3 regions of the Pseudoalteromonas sp. JSTW genome follow, and region 2 is predicted to be linked to each of the others. Evidence: predicted binding sites of a transcription regulator. Region 2 holds the regulator's gene; each other region holds the start of a gene.
What was found. Region 2 encodes FliA, which starts transcription of late flagellar genes. Its sites were predicted from a motif close to CTAAAGNTNNNNNNNNNNNNGCCGATA; they were not measured.
Positions count from the first base shown of each region.

Region 1: a site for FliA is predicted at 4,111-4,137, ahead of GZH31_RS01560 (DUF5610 domain-containing protein). Genes of this name have one in related genera too.
Region 3: a site for FliA is predicted at 2,012-2,038, ahead of GZH31_RS06335 (VC2046/SO_2500 family protein). Genes of this name have one in related genera too.

Region 1 covers NZ_CP058972.1:314,966-322,790, forward strand. Annotated here, with positions in the region: gene ccoG (cytochrome c oxidase accessory protein CcoG) at 1-33, shown strand, start outside; gene GZH31_RS01535 (serine/threonine protein kinase) at 100-1,074, shown strand; gene GZH31_RS01540 (thiol:disulfide interchange protein DsbA/DsbL) at 1,107-1,730, shown strand; gene GZH31_RS01545 (thiol:disulfide interchange protein DsbA/DsbL) at 1,750-2,388, shown strand; gene GZH31_RS01550 (DUF523 domain-containing protein) at 2,448-2,903, shown strand; gene trmA (tRNA (uridine(54)-C5)-methyltransferase TrmA) at 2,905-4,002, opposite strand; gene GZH31_RS01560 (DUF5610 domain-containing protein) at 4,167-5,282, shown strand; gene murI (glutamate racemase) at 5,349-6,143, shown strand; gene GZH31_RS01570 (RNA-binding protein) at 6,106-6,585, opposite strand; rRNA gene GZH31_RS01575 (16S ribosomal RNA) at 7,216-7,825, shown strand, end outside.
Region 2 covers NZ_CP058972.1:1,000,145-1,007,969, reverse strand. Annotated here, with positions in the region: gene GZH31_RS04645 (chemotaxis protein CheA) at 1-1,740, opposite strand, end outside; gene GZH31_RS04640 (protein phosphatase CheZ) at 1,756-2,523, opposite strand; gene cheY (chemotaxis response regulator CheY) at 2,541-2,924, opposite strand; gene GZH31_RS04630 (RNA polymerase sigma factor FliA) at 2,964-3,674, opposite strand; gene GZH31_RS04625 (MinD/ParA family protein) at 3,701-4,561, opposite strand; gene flhF (flagellar biosynthesis protein FlhF) at 4,554-6,038, opposite strand; gene flhA (flagellar biosynthesis protein FlhA) at 6,059-7,825, opposite strand, start outside.
Region 3 covers NZ_CP058972.1:1,367,511-1,375,335, reverse strand. Annotated here, with positions in the region: gene GZH31_RS06350 (SulA-like leucine-rich domain-containing protein) at 1-312, shown strand, start outside; gene GZH31_RS06345 (YchJ family protein) at 353-832, shown strand; gene GZH31_RS06340 (DUF6172 family protein) at 1,004-1,303, opposite strand; gene GZH31_RS06335 (VC2046/SO_2500 family protein) at 1,462-1,977, opposite strand; tRNA gene GZH31_RS06330 (tRNA-Tyr) at 2,090-2,174, shown strand; tRNA gene GZH31_RS06325 (tRNA-Tyr) at 2,223-2,307, shown strand; gene GZH31_RS06320 (M48 family metallopeptidase) at 2,636-3,325, opposite strand; gene GZH31_RS06315 (ion channel) at 3,424-4,404, shown strand; gene GZH31_RS06310 (GGDEF domain-containing protein) at 4,401-5,471, opposite strand; gene GZH31_RS06305 (PAS domain S-box protein) at 5,610-7,825, shown strand, end outside.

The DNA of each region.
Region 1 (7,825 bases), 690 kb from region 2:
TCGCAGCCTAGTAACTTCTTTAAGGCGCAATAATTCAGTACACTGAGCAAATACAATAAAAAGCGGGGTTTTCCCGCTTTTTTTATATAATGGGACACTATGAGTAAATTTAGCTTTGTTGACCTCACACCCGATTCAATTTTAGACGCAGTTGAAAGTATTGGGATCTATGCTGAGTCAGGATTACTTGCTTTAAACAGCTATGAAAATCGCGTTTATCAGTTTAAAGCAGAAGACGGTTACCGATACGTTGTAAAATTCTATCGTCCTGAGCGTTGGAGCAAAGAACAAATATTAGAAGAGCATGCGTTTGCTTTTGAACTTGCTGATGCAGAAGTTCCCGTCGTTGCGCCCGTAGTAAAGGACGGGAAAAGCCTCTTTGAGCATGACGGCTATTTATTTGCGTTATTTCCCAGTGTGGGCGGGCGTATTTTCGAAGTTGATAACTTAGATCAACTCGATGTGTTAGGCCGTTTAATTGGTCGTATGCATCAAGTTGCAAAAGCATCTTCATTTAATCATCGCCCAGTGATCAGTTGTGAAGAGTACCTTCAGACAGCTAAAGTTCAGTTACAAGCAAGTAACTTGATGCCAACGTCATTAGAAAATGCTTTTTATACGATTTTGGATTTGGTTATTAAAGAAACCACAGCCCAATATAAAAATGTAGAGACAATTCGATTACATGGTGACTGCCATGCGGGCAATATTTTGTGGGCGGGTGATGCACTGATGTTTGTTGACCTCGATGACAGCAGACAAGGTCCTGCAATTCAAGACTTATGGATGATGCTCAGTGGCGATCGTAACAATCAACTGTTACAGTTAGACACCTTGGTAGCAGCGTATGAAGAGTTTTGTGATTTTGACCACAGCCAGCTGAAATTAATTGAGCCATTACGCGCGATGCGCATGGTGCATTACATGGGGTGGTTAGCAAAACGTTGGGATGATCCTGCATTCCCACGGAACTTTTCATGGTTCGCAGAAGACAAATACTGGGAGCAGCAAATACTCGCGTTAAAAGAACAGCTTGCAGCGCTACAAGAACCACCGTTAAAATTATTACCATAAATTTTTAAAAGATAAGTAAAGACGAGAAAACAATGTTCAAAAAATTAAAATTAAGTCTACTCATTCTATGTTTACCTTTTGCAGCACTGGCAGCTGACTTTGAAGCAGGTAATCAATACGAAGTACTAAACACTAAAAAGAGTGCTACACCACAAGTAACTGAGTTTTTCTCATTTTACTGTCCACACTGTTTTAAGTTTGAACCAGTGGCGAAAGCACTGGCCTCAACGCTGCCTGAAGGCACTGAGTTTGTTAAGAATCACGTTAACTTTTTAGGTGGTGTATCGAAACAAACACAAAGTAACCTAAGTTATGCTTACCTAATTGCAAAGCAACATGGTAAAGGTGAGCAAGTGGCCGACCAAATTTTTCACAGCATTCATATTCAACGTGCACCGCTGCAAAATATTAAAGACGTGAAAGCATTATTGGCGACAAATGGTATTAGCGGCGATGTGTTTGACTCTGAAATTGCTAGCATGCCTGTGATCAGTGCAGAAAAAGCGATGCAAGACAAACAGAATAAATACTCAGAGATGGGGGCGTTAACGGGTGTGCCGACCTTTATCGTGAATGATAAATATAAAATTAATATAAATACCATCAAGAGCCAAGAGCAGCTTGATGCGTTAGTAAAGTTTTTATTAGAACAATAATTTTTGGAGTGATTGAATAATGATCAAATTAGTTAAAGCTGCATTTGTGGCCGTGACGCTAGGTTTAGTTGCCACAGCGAGTGCGGCGCAATACGAAGAAGGTAAGCATTATGAAACAATTGATGCGCGAGCTTCTAAAAAGCCTGAAGTGACCGAGTTTTTTTCATTCTACTGTCCTCACTGTAATACCTTCGAGCCAATTGTTGCTGAGCTTAAGCCAATGCTTAAAGACGGCGTTAAATTTAAAAAGAATCACGTTAATTTTGTTGGTCCTCGTGATCCTGAGATCCAAACAGTGCTTGCGCAAGGTTATGCAACAGCAACAGTACTCCCAAATAGCGATGCGTTAGTTGGTGCAATTTTTGACCACATTCATGGTAAACGTGCGCGTATTAATGAGCTTGCAGATATGAAAGATATTTTCGTATCGCAAGGTGTAACCGCTGAAGATTTTGAAAAGTACTACAACAGTTTTTCAGTACGTACGATAGCAGCGAAAATGAAACGCGACCAAGAGTACTATCAACAAAAAGGAGCCTTAAAAGGCGTACCAACCTTTATTGTGAATGGTAAGTATCGTTTAATCTTAGGTGCAGACTCAGGTATTACCGATGCAAAAAGCATGGCTGAGCTAATTAATTACTTAGCAGCTAAGTAAGAGACTCGAAAATATTATGTAAAAGCTCCGCTCGCGGAGCTTTTTTGTTTGGTGAAGAAATGAAAAAACTTTTAGTGTCGAGTTGTTTACTAGGAAAGCCGGTACGCTATGACGGTCAATCACAAAACTTATTACATCCTGGATTAGAGTCACTGAAGCAGCAAGGGCGTATTGTGTCTTTTTGTCCTGAGGTTGCGGGTGGTCTACCTACACCAAGAGCGCCTGCTGAAATTAGCCAGGGTAGAGTATTAACACAGGATGCGCATGACGTCACCGCAGAGTTTAAAGCGGGTGCACAGCAAGCATTACGCGTATGCAAAGAACAAGGGATTCGGTTCGCACTACTCAAAGAGTCTAGTCCGTCATGTGGACGTAATTATATTTATGATGGAAGTCACACAGGGCAAAAGATTCGAGGAATGGGTTTAACTGCAAAGTTACTTAGTGACAATAATATACAGGTGTTCAGTGAACAACAATTGCCAGCGCTATTGGCTGCGCTGGCAAAAGTTTAAGTTATTTACGCTGTAAAAAGACGCCAGACTCAATATGATGTGTATAGGGGAATTGGTCAAAAATCGCAAAACGTTTCACTTCGTGTGTTTTGCAAAGGTGATCAAGATCTCGTTCTAATGTCTCGGGATTACAAGAGATATAGATAATGTTGTCGTAGTTCGCCACCAAATCACAGGTAAGAGTATCCATCCCCGCTCGAGGAGGGTCGACTAAAATTGTTTGGCAGTTATAGCTGTTTAGATCAATACCGTCTAAACGTGAAAAAGTACGTTCGCCTTTCATGGCTTGTGTAAACTCTTCACTCGACATACGAATGATATCTAAATTATCGACTTTGTTTTGAGCAATATTGTACTGCGCAGAATAAACCGATGACTTTGAGATCTCAGTCGCAAGCACTCGGTTAAATGAACCGGCTAGTGCAATTGAAAAGTTACCATTACCACAATACAGCTCTAGCAAATCATTATTAAGGGGCTCACACAACGCTTGTGCCCACTCCAGCATTTTAATGTTTACTTTTGCGTTTGGTTGAGTAAAGCTATTTTCTACTTGCTGATAAATGAGTTCTTTACCATTTACGTTTAATCGTTCAACGACATAGTCGTTCCCAATCACTTCTTTTTGCTTACGTGCACGACCAATAAAGTCGATTTTAAACTGGCTGCTTAATTTTGCTTTAAGCTCTTTAATCGCAATTAGCCATTCATCGTTTAAAGGTTTGTGGTAAAGCAAACTAACAAGAATTTCACCACTTAAGCTAGAGAGGTAATCAATCTGGAATAACTTGCGGCGAAGTACCTCACACCCTTTTAAGTTTTCAATCATCACCTGCATCACTTCGCCAACGAGTGGCGCGGCGGGATCAAATTCATCAACGCGAATTTTCTCTTTGCTTTGCTGATCAAACATAATGTGGAATAAATCGTCGCCCTCATGCCACACTCTAAACTCTGCACGTTGACGGTAGTGAATTGGATCAGAGCTGAACACTTCTAATGTGTTTACACCAAAGCGCCTAAACTGTGACGTGATGCGCTGCTCTTTCTCACTCAATTGTGCATCATATTGAGTTGTATCAATTTTTATAACCGCCATGGCTGATTACCTTTTATCTCTTAGCTATTTGTCGGCGCTATTGTAGGGAGCAGAGAGGATTTGTCTAGTTTTGTTATTTATTTTAGTGTCGTTTTTTTGTACAAAAAACTTAAGTTATGCGATTTTTGGCCGATAATGAGGTAACCATAAAATGGAGTCGGATCATGAAAATTGGCAACCTAGGCTATATGCCTAATACAAATCTGAATAAATACAATGGTAAACAGTCTGTGCAGCAGCCTACCATTCAAAATCGTCAAGATAGCTATCAACAACGTGGCCGCGAACTGGCTGCAAAAGTACTCGACGATAAACTTGCACAAGCACTTGGTTTACCTAAAGCAGAAGAAAAGAAAGATAAACCCCTGTTTGATTTTGATGAGATCGTTAAAAATGTACTTAATTTTGTTGGTGGTGCGCTGCGTAAAGCAAAAGCAGATGGCGCTGATGATGAAAAGTTAAAAGGCATGTTAGGCGAGGCACGCAAAGGCGTACAAATGGGAATCGATGATGCCTATGATGAACTTAAAGAATCAGGCATCTTAAATGACGATATCGAAGAGGGTATCGAAAAATCGAAAGAAGGTATCTTTAAAGGTATTGATGAGCTTGAAGAAGACTTATTTAATCCTAAACCTAATGCCGTGACGGTTAGCCAAGCACAGTACGTGAGCTTAAGTAATAATGCTGAATATACATTTACCACAGCCGAAGGTGATGAAGTCAGTATTAGCTTTGCAGATGCATATGAGAGCAAGTCCGCTAGTAGCTACAGTAAAAACGGTGACAACGAAGCGTATGTCAGTGAATCGTCACAATCACGTGACTTATCTTTTTCTATGTCAGTGAATGGCGATCTTAATGAGCAAGAGCAGCAGGCCATTAACGAGTTGATGGAAGACTTACAAGGCGTTAGCGAAACATTTTTCTCAGGCTCACTCGATGAAGCCTTTGAACAAGCTAAAGAGCTTAACTTGAGTAATGAGCAGCTAGTCGGTTTTTCGATGGATTTGAAGCAAACCAAAACAGTTGCAGCTATAAAAGGGTACGAAGAATATAAACCAACGCCAGAGAAAGAAGTTGCAGAAAAGGTCGCCCCTTTTAACGATGACTTAAAAGAAGCCTTTAATAAAGCTGGTGATATTGGTTTGCAAAATCAACTTGCCGGAATTTTGCAATGGTTAAATCAAGATAAAGAAGAAGTCAGTAAATTGGTTGATTATACCAAAGCGATGTTCGAGCAAATGAATACACTACGTTCAGCCAATGAACAGAACTAGTCTTCGCTTTCTTTTTAGATAGTCACATGGCAAACTGCTTGCCTTTCATGATCCGAGGTAAGTAGTTTGTCAGTCCATATAATGGTGTTTGATTCAGGTATTGGTGGGACAACTGTGCTTGAACAGATCCAGGCTTTGATCCCGAATGCAGATTATAGCTATTTTATGGATAATGCCTTTCTGCCTTATGGTGCGCAAACTTCGCAAACAATCATTCAACGCTTATTAGGGCTATTACACTTTATAGACACACATGCGTTGCATGTTGATATATTAGTGATTGCCTGCAATACAGCATCGACATCTGCGTTAGACGTTATTCGACGCTATACAAGTATTGAAGTTGTGGGGGTTGTGCCTGCTATAAAGCCAGCATGTGCCATAAGTAATACGAAGCACATTGGTTTACTTGCCACGCCCGCGACTACAAAAAGCAAATACACCGAGACGTTAATTTTGACACACAGTCAAGGTACAAAAGTGAGCTTGTACGCTTCGACTAAGCTGGTGGAAATTGCAGAAACACTGTTTCATAGTAAAAAACTACTCAAAGCCGAATTCAACGAAGCAATGGCTGAACTCGCTATTGCAGATGATATTGATGTATTAGTACTCGGATGCACACACTTTCCTTTATTAGCCCATGCAATAAATAACTATTACGACAAACGCGTTAAATTGATTGACTCAGGCCGTGCAATTGCAAATCGTGTCAGTAGTATTATTACAACGCAGCAATTAAATTTAGCAACAGACAAAAAAAAGCCGCTCCACTATTATGCAACGGCTCCGATTAGTCACCAGCAATTAAGCGTAGAGCTTGTTACGCTGATTGATCAGATTCCTCACGGAAACTATTAGACTCGTTCTCTTGTTTTTGTTTTGCTTCACGTACTTTTAAAGTACGTTGTTGGAACTCACTATCATTTAATTGATTAATTGCATTGTCAGCATCTGCCTCAGCCATTTCAACAAAACCAAAGCCACGACGTTTACCAGTGTTTTTATCTTTCAATAAACGAACGTTAAAGACTTTACCTTGTTCTTCAAATAAAGCGCGTACAACACCTTCATTCGCTCGGTAAGGAAGGTTGCCAACATAAAGTGTTTTTGTTTTTACTTCAGCCTCCTCACTTGCCGTTGATGAGAGTGCTGCAATAACTAAAGCACCAATTAATAAGCCTGCACCAAATAGCAACGCAGGGTCTAAAGCTAAGCTCGAAAATGCAAACTTAACAATAACAAACCCTAATACAGCAAGAATAACAGAGAAAAGAAAAGATTTTTGATCGGGTAATTTCATTTTTGATCTACCAATAAACAGGAAATAAACATTAATTTAACATTGTGAACTTGCTATCTTAACGCGTTAAATGAACATAGCAATGAAATTTGCATTAAATTATGAATATTGGCTTAAAAAACAGCCATAATTGCGACTGTTTTTGTTATTTTCGGTAATTTTAGTTCACTTTGTGAGCGAACGATAAAAAGATCGAAAAAAAGTGTTGATCTGTTTTTGGATCTCCCTATAATGCGACCCCACTGAGACGGGAGACAGCAACGAAAGACGCTGAGCAACGTAGCAGAGAGTTAAGTAAAACTTCGGTTTTAAATCTTCAAAAGAAAGTTTAAAATTAAGTGTTGACTCTAAAAAATAAGGATGTATTATACGCATCCCTAGCGACGAAGTCGCACTGTTCTTTAACAATATAAAGCAATCATCTGTGTGGGCACTCGTACAGATTGAGTTCTAACAGTCGAGCTACTAGGTAGTAAGACAAAAAAATTTAGAGTCTCAATTTAAACTGAGTGACCAACGGAAATAAGTTTACTTATTTCAGCACAGTCAATTCAACATCGAAAGATGTTAAATAAATTCAGAATTCATTGAGCATGTCCGCTCCCTTATGGGAAGGACAGAAAAAACTTTTAATTGAAGAGTTTGATCATGGCTCAGATTGAACGCTGGCGGCAGGCCTAACACATGCAAGTCGAGCGGTAACAGAGAGTAGCTTGCTACTCTGCTGACGAGCGGCGGACGGGTGAGTAATGCTTGGGAATGTACCTTATGGTGGGGGACAACAGTTGGAAACGACTGCTAATACCGCATAATGTCTTCGGACCAAAGCGGGGGACCTTCGGGCCTCGCGCCATAAGATCAGCCCAAGTGGGATTAGCTAGTTGGTGAGGTAATGGCTCACCAAGGCGACGATCCCTAGCTGGTTTGAGAGGATGATCAGCCACACTGGGACTGAGACACGGCCCAGACTCCTACGGGAGGCAGCAGTGGGGAATATTGCACAATGGGCGCAAGCCTGATGCAGCCATGCCGCGTGTGTGAAGAAGGCCTTCGGGTTGTAAAGCACTTTCAGTAAGGAGGAAAGGTTGGATGTTAATAGCATTCAGCTGTGACGTTACTTACAGAAGAAGCACCGGCTAACTCCGTGCCAGCAGCCGCGGTAATACGGAGGGTGCGAGCGTTAATCGGAATTACTGGGCGTAAAGCGTACGCAGGCGGTTTGTTAAGCGAGATGTGAAAG
Region 2 (7,825 bases):
ATCTGAGATTTCCTCTTTGGTTGAAAAACCAGGTGCAAATATTAAATTATACGCTTCAGTGTCCGATAAACGACTCGCTTGGTCGTGATCGATAACCCCTTTGTTTATTGCTATTTTTTTCAGCTTCTCAGGATCCATACCTGCACCATCATCACGAATGGTTAGCAGAATATGATCGCCTTCTTGCGATGCTGAAAGCGTAACTGTCCCTGTACGAGGCTTACCGGCCGCTTCGCGCACCGCAGGCATCTCGATACCATGGTCAACAGAGTTACGCACTAAGTGAACAAGTGGATCAGCAAGGGCTTCAACTAAGTTTTTATCTAAGTCGGTTTCTTCACCGACTAATAGCAAGTTGATGTCTTTTTTCAAGCTACGTGCTAAATCACGAACAACACGCGGGAAACGACCAAATACTTTCTTAATTGGCTGCATGCGGGTTTTCATTACCGCACCTTGCAAGTCTGCCGTGACGACATCTAGGTTCGAAATGGCTTTCCCCATCGCCTCACTGTTGGTGTTATTTGCAAGGCTCACTAAGCGATTGCGCACCAACACCAACTCACCAACCATGTTCATAATTTGGTCTAACCGTTTAGTGTCGACACGCACGGTTGTTTCAGCTTGGGGAGGCGGCGCTTTTTTCGCCGCCGCAGCAGCCTGTTTCTCGGGCGCTTTTTCAGTTGGCGCAGGCTTACTCGTTGCAGGTTGTGGCGCAGATTTAGCAGGCTCAACCTTTGCAGCCACTGGGGCCGCAGGTTTTGTTGGCTCAACTTTGGTTGTTTCTGGCGTTTGCGGCTTATCTGTCTCTAATGATTGCGGCGCACTGCCTTTGCCATGTAATTCATCAAGTAATGCTTCAAACTCATCATCACTAATTTCATCATCAGAGCCTTCATTACTGACTGCAGGGGGGCTTTGCTCGACCACAGCGCTTGGCTCAGCGGGAGCTTGGCTGGTAATTTTGTCGGCTTTTACTTCACCAAAACTGCCAACGCCGTGAAGCTCATCTAATAAGCTGTCAAACTCATCATCGGTAATATCATCGCTGTCACTGCTCATGGTGTCTGATGTGATTGATGCAGGCCCTTGGCCTTTACCGTGCAACTCATCGAGCAAGCTTTCGAATTCATCTTCAGTAATTTCATCTATGTTTTGTGGTTGAGCTTGGGTATCACCCAATCCCCCATCAAATAACATATCAAATGCAAACGGATCGTCGTCATCAATATTACTAGAGACATCAGCAGTAACTTCGGGTGTATCAACAACCGGTTCAGGCTCAACAGTGACTTCTTCTGCTACTTCGTCTGTTACGGTTGTGTCTTCACCAGCGAGCTCTTCTGCTGTTGGTGGTTGACTTAATTTATGTAGGACGTCTAAGAGGGCTTGATCTGCTGGCTCTGGTTGTTCACGATTTTGAATTGTCGCGAACATTTCATTGATTGTATCGAGGGCTTGTAAAATAACATCCATAAGTTCTGGTGTGACACTGCGCACGCCTTGGCGCAACAAATCAAACACATTTTCAGCACCATGACACGCATCAACAAGTTCAGTCATGCTTAAAAAGCCTGCGCCACCTTTTACGGTGTGAAAGCCTCTAAAAATAGCGTTTAGTAAGTCTTTATCATCTGGATTATTTTCAAGCTCGACCAATTGCTCTGACAAAAGCTCTAAAATTTCCCCTGCTTCAACAAGGAAATCCTGTAAAATATCTTCATCGACTTCAAAGCTCATGCAGCTACTCTCCTCTTAGAAGCCCAGACTTGATAATAGGTCATCAACTTCATCTTGTCCTGAAACAACATCATCGCGTGACTCTTTATCAATAATTGGCCCTTCTGGACCTGCCAGCGTATCGCTTTGTGCAGGTGCTTTGTCTATGGCCTGTTTTTCTTGTTTTATTTGACCATCGTCTTGACTGCCGAATACAGTTAAGAGATTGATTAAACTGTCTTCTACTTCGCGCACTAATTCGATAACACGGCGTATTACCTGCCCCGTCAAGTCTTGATAATCTTGCGCCATTAGCACGTTGGTCATCAAGCCTTGTAACTCATCTGTTTTGGTGTGCGAGTTATTCATGAACTTATCTAAGCTGTGGCATAACGTTTTAAATTCACCGAGTTCAATTTCTCGATTCATTAAACGATCCCACGTTGGTTTAATCGTGGCAATTTCATCAGCGAGCTGTTGTGCTATAGGCAAACTCGCTTCCACGGCATCCATCGTTTTATTGGCCGCGCTTTCAGTCATTTCCATGACATAATTCAAGCGCTGCTTTGCATCCGGGATTGCTTCTGTTGTTAAATCTGTGAGTCGAGTATCAAGATCGAAGTTTTTTAGTGCTTCATGAAGTTGTCGTGTCAATTTACCGACTTCAGCAAACAACTCTGATTGTTCTTTTGATGCTGTTTCAAGTATCAGCTTATCAGCTTTCTCTTGTTCACCATTTTCAAGATACTCAACAAGTTGACGAGCTTGCTCTAAACTTATTTGAGGCGCAGCAAGTGCTGACATAAGCCTCTCCCCTTAGATTAACCTAAACGTTCAAACACTTTTTCCAATTTGGTTTTCAGTGTCGCAGCAGTGAATGGTTTGACGATATAGCCATTAACACCCGCTTGAGCAGCAGCAACAATTTGTTCTTTTTTCGCTTCAGCTGTCACCATTAACACGGGGATATGTTTAAGGCTATCATCAGCACGAATTGCGCGTAATAGATCAATACCTTGCATTCCAGGCATATTCCAATCTGTTACAACAAAATCAAACTCTTGATTTTGCAACATCGGCAATGCTGTTGAACCATCATCAGCTTCCTGCACATTGGTAAAACCTAAATCCCTTAACAGGTTTTTAATGATACGTCTCATTGTAGAAAAATCATCAACAACAAGAATTTTCATGTTTTTATCCAAAACATCCTCCGGTGAGGTTTGAACCTTATTTACTTACTACTAATTAATCCAGTCATTGATTTTTGCTTTGAGCTTAATCATCGCCTGACCATGTATTTGACTCACACGCGATTCGCTAACATCGAGTATGTGCCCTATTTCTTTTAAGTTCATTTCATCGTTGTAATACAAAGACAAAACGAGTGCATCTCTTTCTGGTAACGATTGGATAGCCGTCAATAGAGACTGGTTAAACCGTTCATTTTTAACATTATTAAACGGTTTGTCTAGTGCTAAATCATGCCCCATAGGTGTGATGACGTCTTCATCAACGCCTAAATCCTCTATACCCAGTACCTTACTGGAATTTACATCATGTAGAATATGATGGTACTCATCCAGTGTAATATCAAGTTTTTCAGCAACTTCTGTGTCTTTTGGCTCGCGGTTTAAAATACTCTCTAAATCCGAAATCGTTTCAGCGACAAGGCGTGCATTACGGTGAACTGAACGGGGAGCCCAATCACCTCGACGGATTTCATCGAGCATAGCCCCTCGAATTCGAATACCCGCAAATGTTTCAAAACTGGCCCCTTTACTCGCATCAAAATTTTTCGACGCTTCTATAAGGCCAATCATACCTGACTGAATCAAATCATCGAGTTGCACACTGGCAGGTAAACGAGCAATTAGATGACACGCCACTTTTTTGACTAAAGAGGCATGTTTTTCAACAATCGCATTTAAATTCTGTGCTGATTGATATCCCATCGCTTTATTCACCGATGTTGTCATAGTTAACCGTTTACTAGTTTTTCAATAAAAAATTCTAAATGACCTGACGGTTGATTTGGAATTGGCCACTTAACTGCTTTCGTTGCTAATGTTTTAAATGCCACAGCGGCTGGTGAGTTTGGAAATAACTCCACAATCACTTTTTGGCGGCGGGTCGATTTGCGCATATTCTCGTCATACGGAATGGTTGCGACAAGTTCCATAGACACATCTAAGAATCGATCCGTTACTTTTGAGAGTTTAGCAAATAATTCTTGCCCTTCACGCATACTGCGCACCATATTGGCAACTATTTTAAATTTGTAAACGCCATGCTCACGACTTAACACTTTAATTAGGGCGTAAGCGTCGGTAATTGAGGTAGGTTCATCGCATACAACAACAACAACATCTTGCGCTGCACGCGAAAAGCTTAATACCATGTCTGAAATACCCGCAGCGGTATCGACAATTAAAATATCAAACTCAGTATTTAGCTCGCTAAATGCGCGGATAAGCCCCGCATGTTCTGACGGTGTTAACTCAACCATACTTTGCGAGCCCGAAGTCGCTGGCACAATTTTTATACCTGCTGGGCCTTCGACAAGAATTTCATCCAGTTCACACTCACCAGATAAAACATGAGATAAGTTTCTCTCGACACGTAAACCAAGCATTACGTCACAATTTGCCAACCCTAAATCGGCATCTAATACTAATACACGATTTCCCAGCTGACCTAATGCGATCGCGGTATTGAGTGACACATTCGTTTTACCCACACCACCTTTGCCGCCAGTGACAGCGATAACTTTAACGCCACTATTATTATTTTGATTCATTTTGCGCAGGCCGCTTGCTTGATCTAATACTGTGTTAATCATACATCCCTACTGTGTTCGACGCTACTGCTTGACGTCGTGAATGTTGTGCTTTTGCTCGTTTTAAATATAATTGCTCAGCTTTTTTTACTAGTTTTTCTGCATTCGCAACGCGAATATCTTCAGGAACACGCTGACCATTAGTAAGATACCCTATTGGCAAGCGATTTTGAATCGCAATACTAATAATCTCACCTAAACTAAGTGATTCATCTAACTTAGTGAAGATACAACCACTTAGTTGCACTTTTTTAAAGTGGCGAACGGTTTCTTGTAGCACATTAATTTGCGCTGTTGCACTTAACACTAAATAACTGCGAATGTCGACACGCTGATTGCGCATTAATGTATTAAGTTGTTCAGTTAAGCGTAAGTCGCGTTGACTCATACCCGCAGTGTCTATTAATACTAGACGCTTATTGCGTAAATGGTATAACACTTCAGCTAATTCATTTGCGTCTTTAACTTGTTTCACACCACAGCCAATAATGCGGCCATAAGTGGCTAGCTGCTCATACGCTCCAATACGGTAAGTGTCTGTTGTAATAAGCGCGACTTTATCTGCACCATATTTTTGTGCACCAAGGGCTGCCAATTTCGCCACGGTGGTGGTTTTGCCCACCCCCGTAGGACCCACTAAAGCGTACACACCGCCTTGACGTAAAATTTCATTATTTGTTGTATGCATTTGGTTTTCAACCATTTGCAACAAAGCTTGCCACGCTTGTTGACGCGAAACGTCATCAGGAATAAAACACGCCATTTGCTCCGCAACATCACGCTCAATGCCCATACCGGCTAGGCGATCAATCATACAAGCACGGGTAGGATCGCGACGCGCCATGTCTTGCTGCATCAAACCAGATACTTGATGTTCAAGTAATTGACGAATGGCATTCATTTCTTCACGCATCGTCGCCATTTCTGAGTGGTTTGCGGGTGCGGCCGTTTTGTGTTCTGCTGGTGAATCTAAATCGTCGAAGCCTGTGTCTAAATCATCATCAAAACCTAGGCTATGTGCTTGTGTTTGCACTCGCGGTGCAGCTTGCTCTTGATAGCGAGGTTTTGCTGAATATTGCGGCTGCTCTTGCGGCGCAAAACTGTGTGCTTTTGGCTGATAATGTTCACTCGTTTCAATACCAGATTGATTAAACATTGAAGCAAGCTCTGGCGAACGAGGGCGTGGGGCTTGACGCTCTAGTAACGCTTGTAGGCTGTCTGCAACTTGGGCTTGTGGCTCAGGTTTAGCGCGCATAGGTTCTGGTTTTACGAAATTATGCGACTGTTGTGGCGCTGTGTGTGCAGGCACCGGTTTCGCTTCGGCTTTTGGGGCTGCTTTGTCATAATCAACAGCGGCGACAATTTCAACACCATTCGCTAACTTTTTGTTAGACATAATAACCGCATCAACACCTAATTCATCTTTCACTTCTTTTAGTGCGGTGCGCATATCTTTAGCAAAAAAACGTTTAATTTTCATGGTACAACCCCTTTACTATCCTATTGTTGGCCTACTGAGCTGACAATCTTAATCTGTCTTTCGTCTGGTACCTCTTGGTAAGACATTACCCTTAAACCTGGGATGGTGTACTTAACAAAACGAGATAACACAGTGCGTAACATTCCTGACGTTAGTAATATCGAAGGTTCGCCGGCCATTTCTTGGTTTTGATGCGCTTCATTTAATGATTGCTGAAGTCGCTCTGCAAGTCCTGGCTCTATTCCGGCACCTTCGTCACCTGCATTTTGAAGTGACTGATGCAACATCTGTTCCAACTCAGGCGCCAAGGTTATGACAGGGATTTCAGATGACATACCAACCGCATCTTGAACAATCAATCTGCGCAGTGAAATTCGCACTGCAGCCGTTAGTACATCTGGGTCTTGGCTACGTGGGCCATATTCAACAAGGGTCTGAACAATTGAACGCATATCACGAATTGCGACCCCTTCGTTAAGTAAGTTTTGCAGCACTTTTACAACCGTGGTCAATGGTAATACGTCAGGAACCAGTCCCTCGACAAGACGAGGATGACTTTTCGCTAACATATCAAGTAGGTTCTGTACTTCTTCATGACCTAATAGTAATGCTGCGCTGTTTGTTAATAGCTGGCTAATATGGGTTGCCACGACAGTAGCTGCATCAACCACGGTGTAACCCAATGATTGGGCTTCATCTTTCTGGTCTGGCTTAATCCATACTGCATCGAGTCCAAAAGCAGGATCTTTTGTTTCAACACCTTTGATTGGGCCAAATACTTGCCCTGGGTTTATAGCAAGTTCGTCACCATGCTTAAGCTCACCTTCACCACTGGATACACCCATCATTGTGATACGGTAGGCGTTAGGGTCTAACTCTAAGTTGTCACGGATATGCACGGGCGGTACCAAGAAACCGAGTTCTTGCGAGAGTTTCTTACGCACACCTTTAATACGGTTAAGTAGCTCTCCCCCTTGCGACTGATCAACCAGTGGAATTAAGCGATAACCGACTTCTAAACCAATCACATCTACTTGCTGTACATCGTCCCAACCCAATTCTTTTTGCTCTTGCTTGTTAGCAACACCGGTGCCTGGCGCGCCACCATTTGCTTCCAATTCAGCTTTTTCTGCTTCTGCTTTAATTTTTTGTTGTTGGGTAAAGTAAGCAAGGTAACCTAACAATGCGCCCAAGCTTAAAAATGCAAGATGAGGCATGCCTGGCACAAGGCCCATGGTGATCAAAATACCTGAAGCGATAAATAACGACTTTTCGTTTCCTAGCTGCGACTTAAACTGATCGCCCATGTTATGCGACTCATTTTGACGCGTCACAACAATCGCAGTACCAATTGAAAGAAGTAATGAAGGTAATTGCGCAACGAGACCATCACCAATGGTTAATAACGTATATACTTCCATTGCACGGCTGAAGCTTAAGTCATGTTGAATCATGCCGACAAATAAACCACCCACGATATTAATCACAAGGATCACAATACCGGCAATAGCATCACCTTTTACGAATTTACTGGCACCGTCCATTGAGCCATAAAAGTCGGCTTCACGGGTTACTTCTTCACGGCGCTCACGAGCTTGCTCTGCACTAATAAAACCTGCGTTTAAGTCAGCATCAATCGCCATTTGTTTACCTGGCATAGCGTCAAGTGTAAAACGCGCTGACACCTCTGAAATACGCCCTGCACCTTTGGTGATAACCACAAAGTTGATAATAATGAGAATAAGGAACACAACAAGACCAACGGCATAGTTACCGCCGATAACCAC
Region 3 (7,825 bases), 370 kb from region 2:
CACTATAACAGCCAAAGTGCGTGGACATTGTTAATTGCACCTGATCATGTGCCAAGTAAAGCATTACTCGATTCATGTTCAATCGACACCAGTAAACTGTTAGTGATCAGACAAAAGCACCTTGTGAATCTTGAATATGTGCTAAGTTCGGCGCTGCACAACGGTAACTTTGCCGCAGTGATCACCTGGACAGATATTGTCAGCAACAATCAACTAGATTCTATGACTCTTAATTTAGAACATGCATCTGCAAAGTTTTACTGCTTCACCAAAAGCAACCCATTAAACAATTTAGTACCGCAGCCACAATAGGCTTGCTAAAATAGCAATTTATTGTTTTAGGTAAGTTGTTATGACATCACTCACACACTCCCTTTGTCCTTGTGGCAGCAAACAAGATTACTCGCTTTGCTGCCAACCTTTGCACGCAGGCGATAGCCAAGCGCAAACGCCGGAACAACTTATGCGTTCTCGCTTTAGTGCTTATGCCTTAAAAGATGCAAAATATGTCTTTACAACATACGCACAAAGCCAACAAACCGCTAACCCTGTTAGCGAAATCAAAGATTTTGCTAATAGCTGTCGTTTTACCAAGCTAAGCGTTTTAGATACTGAATATAACGAGCAAGAAGGTTTTGTAGAATTTAAAGCAAATTACTTTTACCAAAACTTGTATTGTGAGTTACACGAGAAATCGCGTTTTATTAAAGAAGATGGACTATGGCGTTACCTTGATGGTGAAATAACGCCTGTTGCTGATATTAAAATTGGCCGTAATGATGAATGCCCTTGCGGTAGCGGCAAAAAATATAAAAAGTGTCACGCAATTTAAATCACAGCTATTCACTTTTTATATAGCCAATCTAAACCTTGACTAGCCATTGTAGGGAAAGCCGTTGCGTGGTGGGCATGTGATATAAATCAACACAAAATAATGTCATTGTATTTCAGACAATAAAAATGGGCCTCAAGGCCCATTCTTAAATTCTATGAATTATAACGACTATTCTTCGTCAAATTCTTGTAACTGGCGTTGTGCTGGACGCGCTAGAATCTCGACATAAAACGATGTAAGCCCTTTTGCTTCAATATCGCTAATGCATTTATTAATTTCCGCCACATGAACGACTTTCGCGTCGTCAGCTGACTCTCCAAATTTACAATCAAATGCCCAGTAATCGGCATCTTCTGGGAGAGTTTTATTACGCTCACGTTTTAAATACTTCTTCACTTCGTGCTTAGCTGCATCAACCATGCGAGGGTATTTAATTTTCTCATGGTTAAGCGTGAATGTTTTCTTCATTATAGTCCTAATAACTTGGTTCAATGATAATGGCATAAAGCCATTTGGGCGCATTATAACAAGCACATAAAAAATTAGCTGTACTTTTTACTGATTTGCACCAATTTACCTATCTTTGTAAGTGTAGCGTACAAGGCGAGTATGACAATTTCAATTAATTAAGCAGTTGCCAATTGCAAAGGCTGATGAATCGCCTCGTCCGTTAAGCTGTCATAAAACGCAGCTGCATCCATTTGCATACGCTCTGTGGGTGCGTTTTTATCGTAATAGCGTTTTCTGACTGCTGGCTCACAGTTATCGATGACTTCTAACGGCACATGATTTTTATCATCGCGGATAGCAAGCGGCTCAGGACTGAGACAATTACGTAGGCGAATATCTGACAAGCCACCTTCTAAAAGTCGCAGCCCATTATTCTGCCCGATTAACATATCATATTGTTCAGGCGCTAATGGTTGTTTTGGGCCTGCCCCTAACTCATTTCTGAGTACGTGTTCTGAACTCTGAGTATCGGTTAATTCTGTTTTCGGTAAATGAAACTGGCTAAAATCAAGCGCATCATGAGACAGCATCGCCAATAATAAGGCAAACTCACCTTGGCGGTGTTCATGAACACTTTTGTTAAGACGATTATCAAGTTGACTCTCGTTGAGCAACAAACCATCAATTTGCATAGACTTTGGCCGAATAGTTTCAAGATTAACCAGTTATCGGCATTAATCTATTTTTCTTTAGTTTTTTTCTTTACTTAAAGAGCCAGTTTGCTATTATCAGCGCCGTTGCATTGGAGGGGTTCCCGAGCGGCCAAAGGGATCAGACTGTAAATCTGACGGCTCAGCCTTCGCTGGTTCGAATCCAGCTCCCTCCACCACTTTTCTACGCTCAGTTAAGTGGGGCCAAATGCAATAAAAATTAGTGTGGAGGGGTTCCCGAGCGGCCAAAGGGATCAGACTGTAAATCTGACGGCTCAGCCTTCGCTGGTTCGAATCCAGCTCCCTCCACCACTTTCCTTCTCTGCTAATTCACTATTCTATTTTTCATATTATTATTTACTTCTCTTTTCCTAAATCGTTAAACTAAAAATACAGCTATTTTCAATTGAATTATCCTTTTGTTATACCATTACGCTTAATTATGTGGTCTATTTTGAGGCAATAAAACCGCGTTGATAACAAGGCAAAAATTTAGTTATTTAGTTATTTAGTTGTTCTCGGCAATTGCTCCTGCATTGCTCTACCTCCTGCATCCATGCAGTCGTAAATCAGACATTTTTAACGCAGGTAGCGACTGGTTTAATCACTCAAAATGATTAAGTATTTTTGCGGATTAGTATTAGAGCCAGCGTAAAAATGGACCATTCACTTTCAGCCAATTGCTTGCTTTTTTATGTTCGGGATAAAACTCACTCACCCGTTGCCAAAATGCCGCACTGTGATCCATATGCTTTAAATGCGCAAGTTCATGAACAACAACATAATCAATAACCCATAGGGGCGCACTGGCTAAGTGCAAATTAAAGGTTAACTCTCTTTGGCGATTACAACTGCCCCATCGACGCTTGTAATGTTGAATTTTAAGACGTGTTGGTAACGCTTCTCTCATTTGAATACAGTAGTTTTGTATACGCATCTCAAGGTAGGTTTCTAACTTGTCATGTAAAAACTCTTCCATCAATGCAAGATACTTTGCGTCTGTGAGTTTAACGCGCGGTGAAATAGCAAGGGTTAATTCATGAGTATCAGTGTCTTGATACCATTGGCTGCAATTTTCTTGCTTAAATACAAGGGGAATTACCTGATCAAATAGCTTGATTTGCGAATTTTTAATGGGAAATTGACACTGCTCAGCGTGTAATGATTGTTTAGTAACTTGCTCTGCAACCCAATGCTGCTTTGTTTTTAACCACGCTTCAATATCTTTACGCGGGACAAAGTGAGGTGCATACACAGTCAACTGCTGCTCGGCGACTTTAATCGCGACAGTTTTTCTACGTTTACTGCGTTTTAACGTGTACTCAAACAAAATAAGCCAATGTAATTAATAAAATCTTTGTATTATATTTTACCCCGTAAAATACCTGCTAATCTATAAAGATGACTCATAAATAAGTTTTTATTCTTATGCCTGATAAACCGTGTTGTAGCTACATTTCACCAACAGGTAACACGTGTCAAGAAACCGATATGGGTTCTGGGTATTGCTTTTGGCATGACAATAAATTTGATAAATCAGGCTTAGAGCTGACTCAAAAACTTGAACGATATGCGAAAAAGGGCGGGTTACTTCAGGGTCTGCAATTACAACGTGCAAATTTAGTGGGTCTAAATTTAATAAAGAAAGATGATGAAGAAGGTTATGATCTTTCTTACTGCAATTTTTATCGAGCCAATTTGTCGGGGGCACATCTTTTCAACAATAAAATTGCCAATGCATCCTTAATGAAAGCGAACCTTCATAGCGCCAGCTTACACTACTGCGATTTACGAAATACCAACCTACTTGGGGTTAAACTCAGTGATAGCCGCATTGATAATATCGATTTAGGCGAACAATTACTGCAAGAAGCCGAGGCGTTTAAAGCTCGTCGAAATAGGCAATACTCGACTGCACGCGACTTATTTGAACAATCCGAAGAAATATACAGAAATTTACGTAAAGCGTCTGAAGACCAAGGGCTTTTCGAGCTCGCGGGTAACTTTACCTATAAAGAATTAAGAATGCGCCACGCACAGTACCCGAAAGGATCAACGAAACAAATTACTTCCAGCTTTATTGACATGTTATGTGGTTATGGTGAAAAACCTGAAAATGTCATTCGCTTTAGTCTGTCTCTTATCGTTTGTTGCGCAATATGTTACTTTTTATTTGGTGTCAGCTATCAAGATTCATTGCTTAGATTTAGTTTTGATAATTCGTTCGATGATAACGTATCAGCACTTTTAAACAGCATTTACTTTAGCGTTGTTACTTTTACAACGCTAGGCTATGGCGATATAACCCCCATTGGATTATCAAGGCTCATAGCAGCGATTGAAGCATTTTGTGGCAGCTTTTCGCTAGCGCTGTTTGTGGTGGTGTTTGTAAAGCGTATGACACGTTAATGGATTATGTGAGAACCTTGATGCTTTTTAGCCTCGTACATTTTCCGATCAGCACGATTTATAAGCTCCTCAGCACCGACGGTGCTGTCTAAAGGCGCTGAAATAATGCCAAAGCTCAAATGTAATGCGGGGTATTTTGCTTCAAAAGCAACGATCAGCTTATTACATATCGCAATGGTGTTTTCTACGTCGCAATCTGGCATGATCAGGCAAAATTCATCTCCCCCATAACGACAGGCAATGTCTATTTCTCTTGTATTCTTTTTAAGATATTTCCCGATGAATTTTAATACCTCGTCACCTTTCAAATGCCCTTGTGTGTCATTCACTGATTTAAAGTTGTCTAAATCAAAATATACAATAGTCAAAGGTAGCTTCTGACGGCGCGCTCTTGCTAATTCTCGCTGAAACAACTCTTGCATTTCTCGGCGATTATACAAATTTGTGAGGGGGTCTAGTTTGGCAAGTTTTTCAAGTTCATGTGTACGCTGCGCTACTTTCTCTTCAAGCCCTTTCGCATACACTTCTGTTCTTCGTTTCGCATTTTCTATTTCGCCAACAAGACTCGCAATGTACGTATCAAACACTAATGTTGTATCAAAATAAATAAGCTTATCAATAATGGTTAATGTTTGATTTAGCTCTGCATGGTCTTTTATGGTGTTTCTTAACACATCAAAAATGAGCTCTTTAAGGGTACATACCGCCGATAAATACAGTTTGGGCTCTACCCCAATTCGCTTATGTACCATGCCAATACGTAGCCGATTATTAACGTAATCATTTTCATAACAGCCACAAAATAAATCTATAATGTATTGTCTTTGTGCATCTCTTAAACGTGTCAGTGTGTCAGCATCTCCAATAAGTAATGAAATTTCATCGACTTCTGTTTGCTTTTTATAGAACTCATCAACCATTTTCTCAATCGCCGACTCGATAAGTGGTTTATAGTTAATGAGTGATGCTAAGCATTGTGAAGAGAGCCCTAATAAATTCATTCTATGCTGAATTTCAACATCATTTATTTGCATTTGCTCGACGAGTGTCTGCTCAGTCCTGCGCATGGGTAGTCTCACACTTAAGTATTTTCTAATTAAATATAGCTAATGAAACAAATCCTACTTAGTCTGTCATATCTTTTTTCTCTAAATCTGGCGCAAATTGTATTAGACTGACATTACTTGCAGTCTGAACGAATTATTATGCTCGCGAAATTTTTTATTACCGATCAAAATCCAAGCTTAATCATAAGTGGGGTGTACAATCCTAGTTTAGTTGTCCTTTCGATTGCTACCGCTATTTTTGCTGCATATTTCTCATTGCATATTATTGATTTAGCCAATAAAACCCGCTTTGAATCATACAGAAAACTAGGCAATGCAACCGGCTCTCTAGTCTTGTCTGGCGGAATTTGGAGTATGCACTTTATTGGTATGCTTGCATTTTCTTTATGCACAACCATTAACTATGATCCTGCTCTGACATTTTTTTCGTTTATTCCTGCTTTTTTAGCCTGCTACACAGGTATGTCACTAATACGCAGTAAAGACATTGCACATATTCCCGCAGGGTTAAAGTTACTCATGAGTTCTGTGTTAGTGGGCGCAGGTATTGGTACCATGCATTACACGGGTATGGCGGCAATGGAAATGAGCCCATTACTTCGTTATGACCCTATGTGGTTTGCTGCATCCATTTTTGTTGCCGTGTTTTTATCCTTTATTGGGCTGTATACTCGCTTTCATTTGAACGACCACTTTCAAAATTTAACCGCATTACAAAACCGGATTATTTGCGCCATTATTTTAGGTTTTGCTGTCGCCGGTATGCATTACATGGGCATGGCTGCAACGCGATTTGTCGCGACCTCCCCTTTTTTATCCGATAACACAGACAATACCAATCTTGTTTTTATTGCTGCCATGGTGTCATTTGCTACCGTGTTATTAACCGCTGTCGTTGCGATTATCAATGGTATGGTGCGCTATCGTATGCTGCTTGCTGATAAATCGGCAGAAGAATCACGACTCGATGCCATTTTAAGTACGGCAATCGATGGTATTGTGACAATTAATTGTCGCGGTATTATTTTAAGCTTTAATAAATCTGCAGAAAGTATCTTTGGCTGGAAACAAGAAGAAGTGCTCGGTCAGAACGTGAAAGTGTTGATGGATGACGACATTGCGGCTCAGCACGATGGTTATTTGCTAAACAGTGGCAACCACGCTCTTAAAAAAGTGATTGGCGTTAACCGCGACGTGTGTGCAAAACACAAGGAAGGTCATTTATTCCCTATTCGCTTAGGTCTTGGTGAAGTGAAACAACCCGATGCAGAAACGTTGTTTGTGGGCTTTATAACCGATTTAACCGAACAACGCGCATTACAACGCAGCCTAGAAGAAAAAGAACAGCAATATCGCACGTTAATGAATAACACGCCTGGCGCTGTATTTCGTTGTTTGCTCGATGACCATTGGAGCATGCTGTTCATTAGTCCCAATGTATTTGATCTAACGGGCTATACTGCCGAAGAATTTACGTCAAAAGCCATCAGTTTTGCTGACATTATAAATAAAGAAGACGAAGCGCATATTAATGAGATCATGACAAAAGCAATCTCTGAAAAAAATCAATATGCACTTGAGTATCGCGTACGCCATCGCAGCGGTAAGGTCGTTTGGGTATTAGATCAAGGTTCTATTAACAAAACGGATGATTCTGAAGTTCAGTGGGTTGATGGTGTATTAGTTGATATTACCGCACGCCATATCTATGAAGAATCATTAAAACACGCAAAACAAGAAGCTGAAGCCGCTGCACAAGCTAAACAGGCATTTATGGCAAATATGAGCCATGAAATTCGCACGCCCATGAATGCAATTATCGGGTTCAGCGATATTTTAATGGACAGCCCACTTAATAAAGAACAACAAAAGCACATCGTTACCGTAAATAATGCAGCACGCTCATTATTGCATCTTCTTAACGATGTTTTAGACTCGGCAAAATTAGAAAAAGGCAAACTCGATATTCATCACGAGCACTTTAACTTACAAGCCCTTCTCGATAACATCGTTTCTACCTTTTGGCTTGAAGCAAAGCGCAAAAACCTGTTATTAGATTTAAAAATTGCTGATGATGTCGCACCAATTTATATCGGTGATGACGCGCGTATTCGTCAAGTACTCAATAACTTAATTGGTAATGCGGTTAAGTTTACAGAATCAGGTTCTGTCACGATTAGTGTAAGTAAGACACAAAACAATCAGCTCTTTTTTGAGGTGCAAGACACTGGGATTGGCATTGCAAAACACCGCTTGAAAGCAATTTTCCAACCTTTTGAACAAGCCGATGGAACGATGACGCGTCGCTTTGGCGGCACAGGCTTAGGCACCACCATAAGCAAGCAATTGGTCGA